Regions from separate parts of the Silvimonas iriomotensis genome, predicted to be linked through region 3. Evidence: predicted binding sites of a transcription regulator. Region 3 holds the regulator's gene; each other region holds the start of a gene.
What was found. Region 3 encodes FNR, which switches genes on or off when oxygen is low (the NO sensors DNR and NnrR bind a similar motif). Its sites were predicted from a motif close to TTGATNNNNATCAA; they were not measured.
Positions count from the first base shown of each region.

Region 1 (5,155 bases), on a different contig from region 3:
CCGTCGCCAGCAGCACGTCATCAAGGAATTCAAGCGTAACGGCTAAGCGGCCGGCGTTTGTCTTGCCAACAAAAAACCCCGCAAATCATTGCGGGGTTTTTTGTTGGCTGTGAAGCTGCGATCAGGCGCCGAAAATACCCAGCAACCACATGGCCGCCAGGTTGATCAGACAGATCAGCTGCGCCGCGCTACCCAGATCCTTGGCCCGCTTGGCCAGCACATGGCGTTCCAGCGAGGTGTGATCCACCGCCGCTTCCACGGCGGAGTTCAGCAGTTCCACAATCACCGTCAGCAAGTGACTGGCAATGACCACCGCGCGGGCCCAGGCATGCAAGGGCGCGATAAAGGCAATGATGATGCCGACCACGGCCAGCATCGAGACCTGGCGAAATGCGGCTTCGTTCTTCCAGCCAGCGCCCAGACCATCAAGCGAATAGCCAAGCGCATTCAGTACGCGCTGGGCGCCGGTTTTGCCTTTGAACGGGCTTTCTTCAGCAGACACGATATTTCCTTTTAGTGTTGCGGATGGTCGCCGAATACGTCGGCATAGCAGGTGTAGTTGAACAGGATGGTCACTGGCAGTAACAGAATCAGCCCCAGCATCATGGGCAAGCTGGCTACGATGGCCATCAGCACCAGGATAAGGCCAGACACCAGCATGGGCAGCCAGTTGCGCCAGAACGCCAGATAACTGATGCGCATGGCTTCCACGGCTTTCAGATTGCGCAGGATCACCAGCTGCGGCGCAAAGAAATAAATGCTGTTCATGAACAACATGCCAACCACGAACAGCAACACGAACACCACGCCGCTGCTATCGAGTTGCGGCACCGGCCCACCGCCGGTCTGGGCAGCGTGGATGGCCTGGATTTCTTCGGGCGAGACCATCAGCTTGCCCAGCAGTGCCAGCACCGCCATCACCACAAACGAACCCAGCATGTACAACAGGCCCACGCTGATGAGCGTACGGGTTTTTGCTTTCAGGGCAATGAAGAGGTCAGGCAAGGCCGGCGCGCGATCCTGGCTGCGGCTTTCATGCGCGGCCCAGGCAATGCCGGCGATCAGCATGGGCGCAATAATGGGGGTCAACATGCCGACGACGGGAATCATTAACATCCCGAACAAGATGACCAGCATGACGGCGCACAGCAACAGCCATTGCCACCAATGCTTGAAAAACATCCTGAATGCGTCAGCGATCCACGTCCAGCCGTGAGCGGCCGGAACACGGCGCGGTTCCACGCTATTGTCGATGATGATCCCGTTGTTATCCATCTGTGCTGATTCCTTGTTGTCGTCTATCACGCAGCATCGTATTGACTGTGACGGGATTCTGACAAGTTCAGCAGTATCGGTAACTGCTGTGAACCCTGTGTGACGGCCGGTTGACCTGGCGCGATGACGACTTGTTCCCGGGCTGCAAAAACAAAAAAGGCGCAGTGCAGACTGCGCCTTCAGTGTGCTCAGAGATCGCCTCAGGCGCCAATACAACGCAGCGCGTGGCGGGCAATCATCAGTTCTTCGTTAGTCGGGATAACATACACCGCGACCGTGCTTTGCGGGGTGGAAATGCGGCGTGGCTCGCCGCTGCGCACCTTGTTGGCGGCTTCATCCAGATGCACACCCAGCCATTGCAGCGGCGCGCAAACCAGGCGACGCAGGTCGTCATCGTTCTCGCCAATGCCGGCGGTAAAGACAAGGGCATCAACCCCCTGCAAGGCGGCGGCCAGCGAGCCGACCTGCTGCACGATGCGGTTGGCAAAGTACTCCACGGCAAGGCGGGCGCGTGGCTCGCTGCTGGCGTGCAGTTCGCGCATGTCGCTGGAAACGCCGGACAAGCCCAGCAGGCCCGATTCTTTGTACAGCAGCGATTCGATCTCGGCCGCGTTCATTTTCAGGTGCGTCATCAAATGCAGCACGATGGCCGGGTCAATGGTGCCGGTACGCGTACCCATGGGCAGGCCTTCCAGCGCGGTGAAACCCATGGTCGTCAGCACACACAGGCCCTTGTGCAGGGCCGCCATCGACGCGCCGTTACCCAGGTGGCACACCACGGTACGGCCAGACGCTGCGCGCGCATCGATATCAGGCAGCACGCTGGAGATATATTCGTAAGAGAGACCATGGAAACCCCAGCGGCGGATGCCTTCGCGCTCGGCCAGTTCTACCGGCAGGGCGTACAGCTGGTTGATCTCGGGCTGGGTGCGGTGGAATGCGGTATCAAAGCAGGCCACTTGCGGCACATCAGGCAACAGCCCGGCCAGTGTTTTCATCGGGCCGATGTTGTGCGGTGCATGCAGCGGGGCCAGCGGGATGGTGGTATCCAGCTCTGCCAGTACGCTGGCATCAACCTTCACCGGCTTGGTGAACGCGGTACCGCCGTGCACCACACGGTGACCGATCACCGCCAGCTTGCGGCCTTCGGTGTGGGCCTGCACCCAGTTGAGCAGATAGCGCAGCGCGTAGTCGTGATTGCGGGGCGCATCGGCCGGCAGTTTTTCATCGGCCAGCTTGTCACCTGCGGCATTTTTGGCAGAGAACTGGGGGTCCACGTAGATTCCCTCAACCTGACCTTTGTACAGCAATGCAGGATCTGCAGCAGTCTGGATGAACAAGGAAAACTTGATGCTGGACGAGCCGGCATTGATGATCAGGATCAGGTCGTTCATGTGGGGCTTCTCCTTGGATCGCGCGCCTGGGCACGACCCACAACGGGCTGGTTGGGCCAGTCTGGCCTGCCAGTGGGCAAGTCAGGCGGCAGCCTGAAAACAACCCTGGCACCGCGGCGGGCTGGATTACAGCGCCGATTTTCGGTTCAGGGCAGGCAAACGGATATACTGCGGTACGGACAGGCCTGTCTGCGCCTGTGAGTACGTAGTAAAACTACGAATGCATATTTTATGACGCCATCAAAAGCAAATATTGGTACATATCAATACGCTTTGCGTAGATATTTACCAGGTTGCGCGCCGGAAAGGTTGGCAAAACCAGCTTGAAGATAATGACAAAAGAATATACGACCCACCTCATCTGCGCCCCGGAATTTGACGGCCACGCCGTGGTCACCCAGCTGCACCGGGCTGAGGGCGAAGCGGTGCTGGCCGATGCCGTGCTGGTGACGCTGCGTGCGGGTGAGGCAGATATCGTGGTGCATGCCCCGGCGGCCGGTTTCATTGACCGTTTCATGGTGACGCAAGGCGATCAGGTGGAAGCCACCGGTCTGTTGCTGATGATGGAAGTTGAAGACGAAGACGGCGACATGCTGGAGATCCTGCCGCCGCCGGTGCAAGAAGGTGACGATGAACCGCCGCCACTGGTGTCGGCTGGTTTCACGCCGCGTCGCGATTACCTGGTGGTCAGCCTGAAAGCCGCCCAGCTGGCCGCCCGCCTTGGGGTTGATCTGGCCGAAGTCGCACCCGGTGGCACCCATGGCGAGATTGAAGAAGCCGACGTGGAACGCCACGTACGCGGCTTGCTGCGTCGCTGAGACGGCTCAGGGCCCGCGCCGGCCACCCAGCCAGGCTGGCGTGTAATCACGCACTTGCTGCACAAAATAGCCCCGCGCCTGACGGTTGAAGGTGACCATGCCCAGCAGCGCAATCACCGACCCCAGCAACACGCCATGCAGGCGGATGCCAAGGATCTCGATCCCGGCCAGATGATTGCCGCTGGGGTAGAACATCAGGTCAAACAACAGCAGGATCATGGCGGTCATCAGCGCGTAGTGGGCCCAGAAATTGCGGGCCAGCGCCAAGGGCCGCAAGAAGGCAAACAACACGGCCCAGCCATACAGCGCCCACGCCTGCGGTGTCAGATGGCTGACCAGCCAGGCCAGCGCGACGCCCACTACCGCCCCGAAAACGCTGCGGAACAGACGCGTGAGGCTATCAAGACCATCAGGGCGGGTGACAAACAACACCACCGTGGCGACCCACGCCGGGCGCGGGTAATGCGTATGCTGGGCAATCCATAACGCGGCGCAGGTGGTCAGGCTCAGGCCCAGCGCGTGCCAGATGCCGGCGTTATGCCCGGCCCGCATGCGCCGGAAACTGTTGCGCAGCCCGGGATGCTGGCGCGGTAATGCGCGTGGCCACAGACGGTCATCGACCAGCACCGTGATCACCCCGACGCCAATGCCGAACGCCAGATAGATAAACGCAGCCGCGGGCGGCGCAGTCAGGTAGGCGTACAGCACCAATGCCAGCGCGGCAAAGCGGAAAATATTGTCCAGCGCGACCCCCAGGCCATCATTCCAGCCAATCACAAAGGTCAGCACGGCCAATGAGACAAACATCATGATGTGATGCGGCCCCAGCCACAGGCCAATGGCGCCGCTGCCGACGATGACCACCAGGCCGAATGCTTGCGTCATCAGCCGGTGGCGGGCAGTGCCACCGTAATCAAGCAAGGTGGCATACAGGCCGCCAATGGCCCCCAGCAAGGCGCCGATCACATCGCCCGCCAGCAAACCGACCAGCGCGGGAATGCCGACCGCAATGCCGGAAGATACAGCCTGCCGCCACGGCAAGGACGCATCGGCATTCAGGGCCAGCAGATGTAGGGGGACCAAGGGTTCGCGCATGGCTTCAATCATTGACAGTTCAGCGCAACTTGTCCAGACCGGATTGATCTGGCCGGCACCATGCAAAACGCCCCGTGACCGGGGCGTTTCTGTTGTCGTCGCCTTGCGGAAAAGGCTTAGCGGCCGAGTTTGCCCAGCGCGCGGCGTTGCGCAACGGCATTGGCCAGCGTGGTCAGTGCTTTCTCGGTATCGCTCCAGCCAATGCAGGCATCGGTAATCGACTGGCCGTAGCACAGCTCTTTGCCTTCAACCTGATCCTGGCGGCCTTCCACCAGATGGCTTTCGATCATCACGCCGAACAGCGCCTTGTTGCCTTCGCCAATCTGCGCGGCGACATCGGTACAGACTTCCATCTGGCGACGATAGTCTTTGCGGCTGTTGGCATGGCTGAAGTCCACCATCAGCTTTTCAGCCAGACCGGCGCCGGCCAGATCAGCCATGGCCGCACGGACGTGGTTGGCGTCGTAATTGGGTTCCTTGCCACCACGCAAGATCACGTGGCAGTCCGGGTTGCCGGCGGTGGCGACGATGGCGGAATGGCCCATCTTGGTCACCGACAGGAAATGGTGCGGT
Region 1 is NZ_BMLX01000008.1:161,091-166,245, reverse strand. It holds gene IEX57_RS19920 (LytR/AlgR family response regulator transcription factor) at 1-46, shown strand, start outside; gene IEX57_RS19915 (diacylglycerol kinase) at 122-502, opposite strand; gene IEX57_RS19910 (BPSS1780 family membrane protein) at 514-1,275, opposite strand; gene IEX57_RS19905 (acetate/propionate family kinase) at 1,476-2,669, opposite strand; gene IEX57_RS19900 (biotin/lipoyl-containing protein) at 3,002-3,487, shown strand; gene IEX57_RS19895 (FUSC family protein) at 3,494-4,582, opposite strand; gene aroG (3-deoxy-7-phosphoheptulonate synthase AroG) at 4,699-5,155, opposite strand, start outside.
Region 1: the regulator FNR is predicted to act here: its motif matches at 2,923-2,936, upstream of IEX57_RS19900 (biotin/lipoyl-containing protein).

Region 2 (5,155 bases), 760 kb from region 3:
CAAACGTGCCGTTCTGTTCCGCCTGGGCGCGGCCCCACCAGTGCCATTTGCGCGGATCATTGTTGTCCGGCGGCAAGGTAACGTTGTTGGCATTTTGCTGGGTGCCATCGGGGTAGGCCAGGAACACGTTGGCAAAGCCGCCCGCATCGCGCGCATAGCCCATTCCGGCGACCAGGCCCGGATCATGCGGTACGGGTTTGAAGGCGTTGAGCACCTGCGCCTTGGCGGAAATCCAGTTGCCGATATGAATGCCCAGCACGTTGCTGACTGCGCTGATCTGCGCTTTAGACTCGGCCTCTTGCTGCGCGCTTGACAGAAAATAGCTCGCCCCGGCGATCACCACGCCAGTCACGATCACCATCGCGCTGACTGCCGCGACCAGTTTGCTTTGCAGAGTACGCATACCCAGAGCCATGATTGCTCTCCATTTGTTATTGGCAACTATTCAGGAATTATCGGCAGGACTTGGCAATTTTGCAGGCTGCTGTTTACCTGATTGCTTTTCTGGCGGGATATGTGGAACGTGCCTGCGCGCCGGCCTGCGGTGGCGTATCAATGCGGGTGGCGACAACAGTAAAAAGCCCCGGTTTCCCGGGGCTTTTTACTGATCACGGCAGGGCGTGGCAAGGTCATTGCAGCTTGACGAACTTGTCCAGCACGCGGATCAGCTGCGTTACAAAACCGTGCTCGTTGTCATACCAGGCCACGGTTTTCACCAGTTGCAGATCGCCATGCTCAGAGATCTCGGTCTGGGTGGCATCAAAGACAGAGCCAAACGTAGAGCCGATCACATCAGAAGAAACGATCTCTTCTTCGGTATAACCAAACGAATCGCTGGCGGCGGCTTTCATGGCTGCGTTGATTTCTTCTGCGCTGACTTTCTTGCCCAGGATGGTGACAAGTTCAGTCACAGAGCCCGTTTTCACCGGCACGCGCTGGGCGTGGCCCTTGAGCTTGCCGGTCAGCGACGGAATCACAAGGCCAATGGCTTTGGCGGCGCCGGTGGTATGCGGGATGACGTTCTCTGCCGCGGCGCGGCTGGCGCGCAGATCCTTGCCGCGCGGGCCATCCACCAGCGCTTGCGTGCCGGTGTAGGCGTGGACGGTGGTCATGGTGCCGACCTGAATGCCGAACTGGTCATCCAGCACCTTGGCCATGGGTGCCAGGCAGTTGGTGGTGCAGGAGGCCACAGAAATGAATTTGTCCGCCGCCGTCATGGTGTCATCGTTCACGGCGTAAACAACGGTTTTCATATTGCCGGCCGGCGCAGAGACCAGCACTTTGCGGGCCCCGGCGGTCAGGTGGGCCTGGGATTTCTCTTCCGAGGTATAAAAGCCCGTGCACTCCACCACCACATTCACATCCAGCTTGCCCCAGGGAATATTGGCCGCGTCTTTTTCGGCATACACCGCAATGCGCTTGCCGTTCACGATCAGCGCGTCGTCGGTGTGCTCTACCGACCAGGGAAAAGCGCCGTAGTTGGAGTCATGGCGCAGCAGGTAAGCCAGTACCTTGGGCGAGGTCAAATCGTTGATGGCGACCACTTCCAGCCCGGAGTTGACCTCCAGCATGCGCCGCAGTACCAGACGGCCAATCCGGCCAAACCCGTTAATCCCGATCTTGTTCATGTGATGTCTCCCGCCAGGCCGTGACCCGCGCGCTATAGGTTCATGGGCGCCGCGTACCTGGCACAGGCACGGTATTGCGGGCGCACGTCTGATCAATGTAGTACCTGGTTGTTGCAACTGAAAGTATGCGGTGAGCCCCGCGTCTATCTGCGGAGGGAGAGGGCGATGCGCTGGCCGGCTGTAGCCGCGTCGGCGTGCCGCTCTGCTATGGTGAAAGCCTTCAACCCCAGCCGGGAGGCATGATGAGAAATGGATGGATGATGAGCGCAGGCCTGGTGCTGGCTTGCAGCCTGCCGGGCTGCGCCAGCAACCCGGGGCCGGCCAGTACGCCCGCCCAGCCAGAGGCCGCAGCACAATGCCACGCCGAAGCGGTGCAAGCGCGCGTTGGCCAGATGGCCGCACCCGATCAGCTTGAGGCCCTCCGCCAGCAAGCCAGTGCCAGCGTGCTGCGCGTGATCAAGCCCGGTGATGCCGTCACCATGGACTACAACATCACCCGGCTGAACCTGGAGGTGGATGAAACCGGCGTGATCAAGCGCGTCAGTTGCGGCTAACCCGTGATGCCAGACCAGAAACGGTCCAGCCAGCCTTTTTTCTGCCAGGTGGCCTGCGCGCCGCGCTCCAGAAAGAACGCGGCGTAGCGGGTGTCGCCCTCCTGGATATGGTGGGTCAACCAGTTACGCAGGAAATGCAGCAACTCGAAGGTGACCGCATCGCCGGCCTGGACGCGCGCCTGGAACACCCGCAGATCACCGATCAGGATCTCGTGGTGCTGTTTGTGCTCTTCATAATCCGGGTAGCCCAGAATGCGCATCAGGCTTTCTTCCACGGTGAAGTGGATGCGCGTGTAGTCCGCCAGTCGCCCCAGAATGTCAACTGAGGCGGCGCGACCTTGATGGCGGTGGATGGCCTCGTATAACTCGTTGAGCAGCGCCACCAGCACCTTGTGTTGTTCGTCGATCTCCTGAATGCCGACCGACAGGCTGTCATCCCATTGCACCAGCGTTTGCATCATCTGATTCTCAAATGTCATGGCGATATGCTGATTACATGAGCGCGGGCAGGCTTTGATCTGTATCAATGGCGCACGGTGCACGGTCTTGTGGCCGGACCACAAGCGGGGAAATGATGGGGCTTATTCTCACAATGAACTGGCTCTGGTAACCAGTTTTTTGCTTATACATTTCATTTGTAGAAAGCAAATTTTTGGTAAAAGGCGAAAAAGCTACATAAAACCCACTGTTTAGTAAGCTAATGCTGTGTATATCAAAAATCAGATGGTGTTTTATGGTCGTTCCGGATATGGTTTGCACATAAAAAAAGAAATATCAGCTATGTATGTCATGAGTGGAAACAAACAGCCTGGAATCCTGATATGTCCATCCAGAACCGCATTCTCCTTTGGGTCGCGGCCCTTGTCGTTGCCGGCTTTATCGTTGCCTGGGGCCTGATTGGCGCCTTTGGCATTACCAGTGGTGGTGGCATTGCCGCCGTGGCCGTGGTCATTTTGCTGGCCGTCCTGGCCGGTATCTGGGCCGCCGTCGGCCTGACCCTCAAGCCCCTGAACCGCTTGCGTCACACCCTGACCACCCTGGTGGAAAAGGGCGGTGATCTGAACACCCGTGTCGAGGCCTCCGGCGCGCCGGAACTGGCCGACATCGCCAACGCCTTCAATCATTTTGTGTCTGATCTGCAAGTGACGTTCCGTGAAGTCCAGCGCGATATGGAAAGCCTGTCGCTGGGCCTGAAAGAACTCACCGGCGTGACTGCGCAGCTGGTGAAAGACGCCCACGTGCAAAGCGACTTTGCCTCGGCCTCTGCCGCGGCGGTGGAAGAAATCACCGTCAGCATCACCCACATTGCCGACAACGCCTCTGACGTAGACGGCAACGTCAAGGAAACCACGCACCTTTCGCGCCAGAGCGCGGAAGCCGTGCTGCGAGTGTCGGACGAAGTGTCCAGCATGGCCCAGTCCATGCAACTCCTGGGCAGCACCATGACCGATCTGGGCAAGAACTCCCAGAAGATCGGCAGCATTGTGGTGGTGATCAAGGACATTGCCGAACAAACCAACTTGCTGGCGCTCAATGCGGCAATTGAAGCCGCCCGCGCCGGTGAGCAAGGCCGCGGCTTTGCCGTGGTGGCCGATGAAGTGCGCAAGCTGGCCGAGCGCACCGCCAACGCCACGGTAGAAATCGCCAGCCTGATCGACTCGGTCAACAAGGAAACGCGCAAGGCCGTGGACAGCATGGAAAGCACCACCGGCCAGGTGTCCGCCAGCGTTGAAAAAGCCGACGTCGCGCGTGAGCACATGCTGCAGATCGGTGCTCGTATGGACCAGATGGCCGATGTGATCCAGGGCATTGCCGATGCCACGCAAGAGCAGACCTCTGCTGCCACCACCATGGCGCAGTCTGCTGAACAGATCAACGTCATGAGCCAGGCGTCTGACTCCGCCCTGCAACAGGCCCGCCGCGCGCTGGAATCGCTGGATAAACGTGCCCGCGACCTGATGGCGGTGGTGGGGCGCTTCCGGCTGGAAGACATCGAAGTGCTGCATGGCTGGTTTGCCTCCAGCGGTGCGCGCGCCGTGGCTGAAATCAAGCTGCGCCTGAACCAGATGGGTCACCACTGGGCCGACATGCATAGCGGCAAGGACGTGCCCGGCATGCTCAAGGCCGCGGTAGAGAAAGGCAAGCTGCCGACTGCCGCCGCCTTTGGCGGTGTGAAGATCCAGAACTGGGCCGGCAAAGGCGTGCTGGCTGATCTGGGCGAAGTGGCCAAAGAACAAGACTGGAGCCGCATCTTGCCCACGGTGCTGGACAAGATGATGCAGGCCGATGGCAAGTATGTGGCCGCGCCGCTGGGCGTGGCGCGCGTGAACGTTCTGTGGGTGAACGCCACGCTGGTCAAGCGCGTGGGCGTCACCCAGCCGCCGGCCAGCTGGGATGAATTCTTCACGCTGTGCGACAAGCTGGTTTCCGCCGGCATTACGCCGCTGGCGCACAGCGAAGTGAAATGGCAAGTCGCCACGCTGTTTGAATCTGTGGTGCTGGGCCTGTGCGGCGCGCAGTTCTATCTGCAGGCGTTCAGCAAGCTTGATGCCAGCGCGCTCTCCGGCCCGCAAATGGCGCGCGCGCTGGAAACCTTCCGTCGGCTGAAGAAATACTGCACGCCCGATTCCGTCGGCCGTGAATGGAACCTGGCCACCGCCGACGTCATCAACGGCCGCGCCGCCATGCAATTGATGGGCGACTGGGTGAAGGGCGAACTGGACGAAGCCAACCGCAAGCCAGGCGAAGACTACCTGTTCTGGGCCGCGCCTTCGGTGGGCGGCGAGTACAGCTTTGCTGCAGATACGCTGACCTTCTTCCGTCAGGATGACCCGGTGCGCCGCAAGGCCCAGCTGGACTTTGTCCGCCTGCTGGTCAGCCACGAAGGTCAGCTGGCCTACAACAAGCACAAGGGCAGCATCCCGGCCCGCACCGACGTGGACACCAACAAGCTGGACGCCTACGGCCGCGCCT
Region 2 is NZ_BMLX01000001.1:366,985-372,139, forward strand. It holds gene IEX57_RS01610 (methyl-accepting chemotaxis protein) at 1-415, opposite strand, end outside; gene gap (type I glyceraldehyde-3-phosphate dehydrogenase) at 630-1,628, opposite strand; gene IEX57_RS01620 (I78 family peptidase inhibitor) at 1,886-2,182, shown strand; gene IEX57_RS01625 (bacteriohemerythrin) at 2,179-2,661, opposite strand; gene IEX57_RS01630 (extracellular solute-binding protein) at 3,004-5,155, shown strand, end outside.
Region 2: the regulator FNR is predicted to act here: its motif matches at 2,696-2,709, upstream of IEX57_RS01625 (bacteriohemerythrin).

Region 3 (5,155 bases):
GGTGCCCGAGATATTGCCGGCATCGGCCAGCGAAATACCCGGCACCGACAAATGGACAAAGCTGCCCATCAACTGGGCCAGCAGCGCGCCGGCGCGGCCCATGGCAATGTTGGTGATTTCCTGCAGCGCGTCGCGCTGATCTTCCGTCAAGGCAATAACAGTCATAGCTTGATTCCGTACTCGCGCAACACCGCCTCAATACTGGCCGGATCAACCGGCTTTTTGACGAAGGCTGCAGCGCCCAGGGCGCGTACGCGCTCGCGCGCCAACGTTTGCACATCTGCGGTTACAACAACCACAAAGGAATTCAAACCTTCTTTTTGCAGGGTTTCCAGCACGGCATAGCCGTCCATGTCCGGCATGGTCAGATCCAGAAACATCACGTCGGCCTTGCCCGCGCGATAGGCCGCGACCGCCTCGTTGCCATTACTGGCCTGCGTGATTTCCACGTCCCACGTGGGGGGCAAAGCTTTGATCAGCATCTTGCGTGCTATGGATGAATCGTCGACGACAAGTATCGGCGTTGGCATGCGGCATTCCGGGCTATTCAACGAGGCAAAAGGCCTAAGCTGACAGATTTTAGTGAAGTTATCTCGCCCTGAATAGTCTCTCAAAGCACCATATGACTAAATAGCAGCACTGAAAGCAGCCGATATATGCCAAATGCAATAAAGAGCAACCCTGCCAACACCCTGACAAATCGCTTTCTTATCCACTGCAAAATCCGGCCTGCGGCCTGCCCCATCAACAACAGGTTTGGCAGCGTACCCAGCCCGAATGCCAGCATTATCAAGGCGCCCTGCCCGACCCCGCCAGAGGACAAAGCTGACAAGCTGGCCGTATAAACCAGACCACAGGGCAACCATCCCCAGAGCGCCCCCACGATCAGCGTGTCAGGCCAGCGCCTGACTGGTAAGCGACGACGCAAAACCGGTTGCAAAAATCGCCACACGGGCCGACCAACGGTTTCGATATGCACAATCCAGGAAAACCAGCCGGCCAGATACAGCCCGACGCCAATCAGCAACAGGTTGGCCAGCACATAGAGCACCAGCTTGATGGACTGCAGGGAAACAAGAAACGGCAGCGCGCCAAGCGCCCCGGCCAGCGCGCCGATGAGCGTATAGCCGGCAAGGCGGCCAAGATTGAAACCCAGGTGATAACGCAGGCGCGGGCCGGGTGGCAATTGCAAGCTGAACGCGGCAACGACGCCGCCGCACATGCCAAAGCAATGTCCGCCGCCCAGAAAGCCTGCCAGCAAGAACGCAAAAACGTCGAAGTCGTGCAAGGATGATCCCGCTAGGAAAAGCACGCCAGACCCAGCCACCAGAACGGCGACAGACAAGCGGCAAGCTTACCGCAAAACCTGGCAGATCAATGCATCAGACAAGGCGGGAGTAGCGCGCGGCGGTAGTTTTCTCACGCAAGTGGCGATCAAACACCATAGCAATGGAGCGGATCAGCATGCGTCCCTTGGGCGTAACCTCGATGCCTTCGGGCGAAATGATCAGCAAGTCATCGCGCATCATGGCGTCCAGCACCGCCAGTTCAGGCGCAAAGTAGGTTTTGAAATCCACCAGCCAGGCGGTTTCGACCTGCCCGAAGTCCAGATTGAAGCGACACATCAGCCCCTGAATGACCGATCGCCGCAACAGATCATCGCGGTTCAGCTCGTACCCCCGCACGATGGGCAGGATGTCTTCATCCAGCATGGCGTAGTACTGTTCGATCTCTTTGGCGTTCTGGAAATAACCGGCGCCCACTTTGCCAATACCGGAAACGCCAAATGCCAATAAATCAGATTCCGCCCAGGTTGAATAACCCTGGAAATTGCGCTGCAAAGTGCCACGCCTTTGCGCTACGGCCAGATCATCATCCGGCAATGCAAAATGATCCATACCGATATAGACATATCCGGCCTCGGTAAGCCGCTCAATTGCAGATTGCAGGATATCGAGTTTTTCTGATGCCCCCGGCAATGCACTGGCATCCATTTGCCGTTGTGTTTTGAATCTTTCAGGCAAATGCGCATAATTATAAAGCGCAAGTCGGTCTGGCCTGATTGCCAGAACCCGGTCGATTGTGCGCAACACACTTTGCACCGACTGGAACGGCAAGCCGTAGATCAGATCAATGCTGACCGAGCGGAAACCCATGCTGCGCGCGGCGTCGATCACCATACGGGTTTGCGCTTCGCTCTGCACGCGGTTCACGGCGCGCTGCACGCGCTCGTCAAAATCCTGCACGCCAACACTCATGCGGTTAAAACCGGCCTGGGCCAGGAGGCTGATTTTGGCGGGCTGCAATTTGCGCGGATCAATTTCGATCGAATATTCGCCATTTGGCAAAATATGGAAATTCTTATTGATTTCTGAAATCAAATCGGCAAGTTGTGCTTCCGGCAAAAAAGTAGGTGTACCACCGCCAAAATGAATCTGGCCAACCTTCATGGTATATGGCAATATATTTGCCAGCAGCCGAATTTCTTTTTTAAGATATTCGACATATTCAACTGCCCTGCTTTCATTTTTGGTGATGATCTTGTTACAGGCGCAGTAGTAGCAGACGGTATTGCAAAAAGGCAGATGAAAATACAGCGATGCCGGGCGGTCTGCCTCCCCCACGCGGGACTGCTGCAGCGACGCGGCATAGGCGTCGACACTCAGCGGACCAAAGCGGTCAGCAGTGGGATATGAGGTGTAGCGAGGCCCCTGGCCATCGTAGCGTTCGACAAGGGGGCGATCGAACTCGACTTGCTGGATGTAGGCGGCTGTATGCATTTGTCCTGCCCTGAAAATTCAGGGTAAACAGTTTGCCTCCACCCTGGAGATATTTACTTGATACAGATCAAAGCAAATCGCATGATGCTCGCATCTACTTCGCACATGTAATTAATAGATGCCCTCAGCGACCGACCGTTTCTGACAGACCAGCCCCAACCGTGACTTTGGCTCTGGCCTGCAGGCAATTATCTGAAGTCCAAGTGGAAAAACAACCATGCTCTCACCTATCCAGTTACGTGAAACCGGTCTCAAGCAATTGCGCCATGCCTGCTCCAGTTGCAGCCTGCGCGAACTGTGCCTGCCTGTCGGGCTCTCTCCCGATGAAATGCGTCAGGTCGACCAGCTTGTCAGCCAGGGCCGCCCGATCAAGCGGGGCGAAGCGCTCTATCGGGCCGGCGAACCGTTTCACTCGCTTTACGCTGTGCGCCTGGGTTTTTTCAAGACCAGTGTTGTCTCTGAAGATGGCCGGGAGCAGGTCACGGGCTTTCACATGAACGGTGAACTGATCGGCATGGATGCCATCAGCACCGAGCACCACACCTGCGATGCGGTGGCACTGGAAGACAGCGAAGTGTGCGAGTTGCCATTCAATGAAATGGAAAACATGTCGCGCCGCATTCCCTCGCTGCAGCGCCACCTGTACCGCCTGATGAGCCGCGAGATCGTCCGCGATCATGGCGTCATGCTGTTGCTGGGCAACATGAAGGCTGAGGAGCGCATTGCGGCATTCCTGCTGAACCTGTCACAACGTTTTGCCTTGCGCGGTTACTCGCAGCACAGTTTTCATTTGCGCATGACGCGTGAAGAAATCGGCAGCTATCTGGGCCTGAAACTGGAAACCGTCAGCCGCACCTTGTCACGCTTCCAGGACCAGGGTTTACTGCGGGTACAGAACCGTTTGATTGAACTCAAAGACATCGAAGGCCTGAAGCAGTTGATGAATAGCTGCCAGGGCAACTGACCCCGCGCCCCCATGATCGCCCAGCTCTGCCTGATTGCCCCTGCCGCACAAGCCTCTGCCGTACTTGAACGCCTGGGACAGGCCGGGCTGGGGCTGCCTGTATTCCCGGCGGAGGCGGCGGCAGCGCTTCCGCCCGCCCCCACGGCAGACAGCACGCTGGTGCTGATCAATCCGGGCAATATGGCTGCTTACCAGCAACACTTGGCCGTTGCCCGGCAAGGTGGCTGGCGCCTTCTGGACCTGGCGGTCAATCTGCACAATCCGTTTGGTAAAACCATGGGCTGGATGGTTGCCGCGGGTGGCAACCATGATGATTTCGCCCTGGCCACGCCGGTACTGGATGCGCTGGCGCCGCCGTTTCCCAAAGCCTGGCTTCACGCCGGCGGCCCTGGGGCCGGTGCTTTTCTGAACAGCATTGCCAGCGGCTGGCTGGCGCAGTCTGAATCTGTCTGGCAATGGTTGCTGCATGCCTTGCAGCAACCGGGTGCCAGTTCGTTTGATCTGCAATCCTGGCAAACGCTGATCGACCACAGCCTGACGCACCTGCAAGACGATGCCCGCAGCTATCTGGCCATTGATACCGGGCCGTTCCAGCCCTGGTTTGCCGATCAATGCGCCCTGCTACTCAACCCGCTGACCCGTGAATCCCCGGCCCGCCAACTGGCCAACTGGTTCCTGGCCGCGCAGGCGGTCAACCCCAAACCCTGACTCACACAGTGTCGGCCCAAATAAAAAACGGCCCCTTATGAAGGGGCCGTTAACGCAATCGGCAGATATGCGCTAGTAAACAGGTCAGGCAGCAGCGGCCTTGCGGCGATTGGCTGCAGCGGTAGAGCTGGCCTTGTTGATGTTCTGCACGGTCGCAGCCAGCCACTCTTCGCTTTGCTTGCGGGTTGCGGCGATCGCGGAATCGTACACATCAAACGTGGTGGCCACGCCTTGACGCAGGCTCTTCACACCTGCGGCACCGGCCGGATATTGTTCAGCCAGCTTGTCCAGACCAGCCAGTACTTCTTCGCTGGTTTGCTTCAGATGTTTTTCCACCAGTTCACCCAGTTCTTTCTGGGTGGCATGGGCAATGCCCACGGCTTCGCGCCAGGCGGCGGTGGTTTTTTCGGTCACGGGTTCGACCAGTTCGCGCTGAACGGCCAGCGCTTCATTCGCGTCCTTGGCACCAGCAAGGGACTTGGCAGCGTGCTCGTTGTCAGACAACAGTGCACGGGCAAAACCCAGTTGCACCGCCCAGAGGCGCTCTGTACCGGTCAGGACGGTACGGGCAAAACCCAGAGACTGTTCGATCCCGACTTGTTGAGCGCGGGAAAACTCTTCGGCGAAACGGTTGGTACCAAGCGTCATGATTTTTCCTAAGTGGTTGTGCAATGCAACATTTGAGGGCATTCTGGCAGAATGC
Region 3 is NZ_BMLX01000001.1:1,128,361-1,133,515, forward strand. It holds gene IEX57_RS04970 (hypothetical protein) at 1-165, opposite strand, end outside; gene IEX57_RS04975 (response regulator) at 162-530, opposite strand; gene IEX57_RS04980 (sulfite exporter TauE/SafE family protein) at 611-1,345, opposite strand; gene hemN (oxygen-independent coproporphyrinogen III oxidase) at 1,383-2,780, opposite strand; gene fnr (fumarate/nitrate reduction transcriptional regulator Fnr) at 2,998-3,744, shown strand; gene IEX57_RS04995 (hypothetical protein) at 3,757-4,452, shown strand; gene IEX57_RS05000 (phasin family protein) at 4,537-5,100, opposite strand.

Region 4 (5,155 bases), on a different contig from region 3:
CAGCCCCAGTGACCACGCCACCGAACCGGCTGTGAACCACGCGCTTTTTGATTCTTTGTGCATGGTGGCCACGGTGGCCACGCACGGCACATAGATCAGCGTGAACAGCATGAACGAGATGGCCGAAACCGGGTCCATGCTGCTGGCCAGGTGGGCGGAAAGCGCGTTGCCTTGCATGCCGGTAATCACCGACAGCGCCCCCAGCACCACTTCTTTGGCGACAAAGCCAAAAATCAGCGCAATCGACATCTCGGAATGAATACCGATCGGCGTCAGTACCGGTTCGAGCACGTTTGCCACCATGGCGGCGTAGCTATGGTGCTCGTTCGGGTAATGCGTCAGGAACCACACCAGCAGTACGCCAGCGACAATCATGGTTGAGGCGGTACGCAAAAACGCCCGGGTTTCGCCCCAGCCGCGCAGGCGAATCTGCTTGAAGAGCGGCAGGCGGAAGGGCGGCAGTTCCAGTGCAAAAGGCTCGGATGAAGTAAAGCGCTTGCGCAGCAGCCAGGCCGTGCCCAGGGCGATCACGATACTGGCCAGATACAGCCCCAGCAGTACCCACGGTGCCTGGGCCGGGGTGAACAGCGCGGCGCACAGGAACAGGAAAATCTGCAACCGGGCCGAGCACAGCGCAAACGGGATGGTCAGCATGGTCAGGCGCCGGGCCTTGGGGTCGCGGATCACGCGGGTGCCCATCAGCGCCGGCACATTGCAGCCAAAACCCATCATCAGCATGACAAAGCCGCGGCCATCCAGACCCAGGCGCGCCATCAGGCCATCCATCATGAAAGCGGCGCGGGCGAAGTAGCCGGAGTCTTCAATCACCGCCATCAGCGAGAAAAACAGGAAGATCAGCGGCGCAAAGGTCAGCACGGTGCCAACGCCGTCATACAAGCCATCCAGCAAGGCGCCGCGCACAATCTCGGGCGCACCGGCCAGTGCGGGTTCCAGCCACGTTGACTTGACCCAGTCGATGCCGCTGCCCAGCAAGTCTTGCAGTGGCGTGCCAATGGCGAATGTCAGCTGGAACAGGATAAACATGGTCAGCACAAACAGCGGCAGCCCCAGCGCCGGGTGCAGAATCCAGCGGTCGATCCTGGCGGTGAGGCTGGCTGGCATGGTGGGCGGGCGGCTGACGTGGTCATGGTGCAGACGGGCTTCGGCCTCATGAAACGCCGCCGCCGGCTGCAGCTGGGTGAAGTCGAGATTGACTGCTCGTTGCTGGCCGGCCAGATGAGACAGGGTCTGTTTCAATTCGGGGATGCCATCGCCGCGCTTGGCTGAAACCAGCAGCACCGGGCAGCCCAGTTGCTGCGCCAGCGCCGCAGTATCAATGGTCATGCCGGCGCTACGGGCTTCGTCGGCCATGTTAAGCGCCACAATCATCGGCGCGCCCAGGGCCTTGAGCTGCAGCGCCAGGCCCAGTTGCCGGTCCAGCTGCGTGGCATTGAGCAAGACGATGACGCCGGTCAGCGGCGTGCTGGCCAGAAAAGACTGGGCGATCCGTTCATCTTCGGCGCCGCCCGATAAATCGTAGATGCCGGGCAAGTCCACCATCTGCACCATTTTGGCGCCCAGCAAGATGCGGTGGGTGGCCAGATCAACCGTCAGCCCCGGCCAGTTGGCCACGCGGGCATTGCCGCCGGTAATGCGGTTGAACAAGGTGGATTTGCCCGTATTGGGCATGCCGACCAGCGCGATGCGTTGCATGTTCACGCCTCCCGGGCGAGGAGGGCTTCCACGTCGATGGCGCGGGCATGTTCGCGCCGCAGCATGAGTTCAGTACTGCCGATGCGCAATTGCAGCGGGCCACCCAGCCAGCCGCGACGCAGTACCGTGACCTCGCGGCCAGGGCGTAAACCCAGCGCGCAAAGACGCTGTGTCAGCTCATCAGGAGTATGTAGTTTTAATACGCGGGCGGGGGTTTCCAGCGACAGCTCGAACAGGGGGCACATGCTGCATCTCGCTTTCAAGAATCATTCTCATTATTGAAGCATGATGACTGCATGAATTCTGTGTATTGATACCTATCAAGCACTTCATTGCGCAGGTAAAAATCACGTTCGCATAACAGATGTAGTTTGCTGATTTGTGACTGACACAAAACATACATGAAATTATGTAGTCATTGTCTTCTGACAAACATACAACGGTTTCCCGACGGACGTGCCGCATTTGCACCGTTTTCTGTCATTTTTTCGAAAAAATGCCTCTGATCAGGGCAGAATTTCTGGCAATATGATTGCCATTTTGTGCGCTGCGTTATACCAACGCGCTCGCGCACCGTGCGCTGGCTACCCCGCCAGCCTAGTCGACGCCAGCTCCGTGAGATCCGGACTAGCCGCTCGACCCCTGTAGATGATTATCGAATTATCGGAACCAGGCTGACGCAATGTCGGCCTTTTTTGACCTGTGCGTCGCCCGCACGTTGATGTGGATCGGGTGCGCTTAGCCAGAAGGAAAGACCGTGATGGATCACGTGATGCCCCAGCAGCAGGGGTTGTACGATCCCGCACACGAACACGACGCCTGTGGCGTTGGTTTCGTCGCCCATATGAAGGGCCAGAAGTCTCATTCGATCGTCGAACAAGGGTTGTTGATCCTGAAAAATCTGGATCACCGCGGCGCCGTTGGCGCTGACCCGCTCCAGGGCGACGGCGCCGGTATTCTGATCCAGATTCCGGATGCGCTGTTCCGCGAAGAAATGGCCCGCCAGGGCGTGACCTTGCCCCCGTACGGTGAGTACGGTGTGGGTATGGTGTTCCTGCCGCAGGAAGCCGCCTCGCGCAATGCCTGTCAGGAAGAAATCGAGCGTGCCGTCCGTGTGGAAGGCCAGGTGGTGCTGGGCTGGCGTGATGTGCCGGTCGACCGCGAGATGCCGATGTCCCCGACCGTGCGCGCCAAAGAGCCGGTCATCCGCCAGATCTTCGTGGGTCGCGGTCCGGACGTGCTGGTTACCGATGCCCTGGAACGCAAGCTCTACATCATCCGCAAGTCGGCCAGCCACGCGATCCGCCGCCTGAAGCTGACTCACGGTCACGAATTCTATGTCCCATCGTTCTCGGCCCGTACCGTGAACTACAAGGGTCTGCTGCTGGCCGATCAGGTTGGCGAGTACTACCGCGATCTGGCCGATGCCCGTTGCGTTTCCGCACTCGCGCTGGTTCACCAGCGTTTCAGTACCAACACCTTCCCGACCTGGGATCTGGCACACCCGTTCCGCATGATTGCCCACAACGGTGAAATCAACACCGTGCGCGGCAACGTGAACTGGATTACCGCACGTGAAAAGGCGATCAGCTCGCCGGTGCTGGGCAAGAGCCTGGAAAAAGTATGGCCGCTGATTTACCCGGGTCAGTCTGACTCCGCGTCGTTTGATAACGCGCTGGAACTCTTGGTCATGGGCGGCTACACGCTGGCTCAGGCCGTGATGATGATGATCCCGGAAGCGTGGGAAAAGCACACGCTGATGGACGACAACCGTCGCGCCTTCTACGAATACCATGCCGCGATGATGGAGCCGTGGGACGGCCCCGCCGCCGTGGCGTTTACCGATGGCCGCCAGATTGGCGCCACGCTGGACCGTAACGGTCTGCGTCCGGCCCGTTATCTGGTCACCAACGATGATCTGGTTGTCATGGCGTCTGAATCCGGCGTGCTGCCGATCGAAGACAGCCGCATCAACAAGAAGTGGCGCCTGCAACCGGGCAAGATGTTCCTGATCGATCTGGAACAAGGCCGCATTATTGATGATGGCGAGATCAAGTCCTCGCTGGCCAATGCCCGTCCGTACAAAGAGTGGATTGGCAAGATCCGCATCAAGCTTGATGAAGTGCAAGACGCGACCGAACTGCCGGGCGCGCCCTGTTCGACCGTGCTCGATTGCCAGCAAGCGTTTGGCTACACCCAGGAAGACATCAAGTTCATTCTGGAACCGATGGCCAAGCTGGGCGAAGAAGGCACCGGCTCGATGGGTAACGATGCCGCGCTGACCGTGTTGTCCAACAAGGCCAAGCCGCTCTACGCCTACTTCAAGCAACTGTTTGCGCAGGTCACCAACCCGCCGATCGACCCGATCCGTGAAGATCTGGTGATGTCGCTGGTGTCGTTCATTGGTCCCAAGCCCAACCTGCTGGACCCGTCTGACATCAACCCGCCGATCCGTCTGGAAGTCTCGCAGCCGGTGCTGTCGGCTGGCGATATCGAGAAGATCCGCCACATCGGCAAGTACACTGGTGGCAAGTTCCGCTCGCACGAACTGGACATCTGTTATCCGGCCGCCTGGGGTCCGGCAGGCATTGAAGCCCGCCTGGCGTCGCTGGCTGCGGAAGCGGAAGATGCCGTCAAGAGCGGTGCCAACATCCTGATCGTGTCTGACCGCAAGATGGATCGCAACAATGTCGCGATCCCGGCCCTGCTGGCGACCTCCAGCATTCACCTGCACCTGGTGAACGAAGGCCTGCGTACCAGCACCGGTCTGGTGGTGGAAACCGGCTCTGCCCGCGAAACCCACCACTTTGCACTGCTGGGTGGTTTTGGCGCGGAAGCGGTTCACCCGTACCTGGCCATGGCCACGCTGGCCGATATGGCCGGTGGCGATGCTGAAACGGCAGCCAAGTACCAGAAGCATTACATCAAGGCGATCGGCAAGGGCCTGATGAAGGTGATGTCCAAGATGGGCATTTCCACCTACATGTCCTACACCGGCGCGCAGATCTTTGAAGCCGTTGGCCTGAAGAAGTCGCTGGTGAACAAGTACTTCACCGGCACGCCGTCCAACATCGAAGGTCTGGGTCTGTTTGAAGTGGCTGAAGAAGCCTTCAAGCTGCATCAGGCTGCGTTCTCGGCTGATCCGGTGCTGGCCAATGCGCTGGATGCCGGCGGTGATTACGCCTTCCGTATCCGCGGTGAAGAACACTTGTGGACGCCGGATTCGATCGCCAAGCTGCAACACGCCACGCGTACCGGCAAGACCGATACCTACAAGGAATACGCTGCGCTGATCAATGATCAGACCAAGCGTCACCTGACCTTGCGTGGTTTGTTTGAATTCAGCGCGATTGGCGATGCCGTACCGCTGGATGAAGTCGAACCCGCCAAGGAAATCGTCAAGCGTTTTGCTACCGGCGCGATGTCGCTCGGTTCGATCTCG
Region 4 is NZ_BMLX01000009.1:63,224-68,378, forward strand. It holds gene feoB (ferrous iron transport protein B) at 1-1,713, opposite strand, end outside; gene IEX57_RS20340 (FeoA family protein) at 1,716-1,958, opposite strand; gene gltB (glutamate synthase large subunit) at 2,474-5,155, shown strand, end outside.
Region 4: the regulator FNR is predicted to act here: its motif matches at 2,024-2,037, upstream of IEX57_RS20340 (FeoA family protein).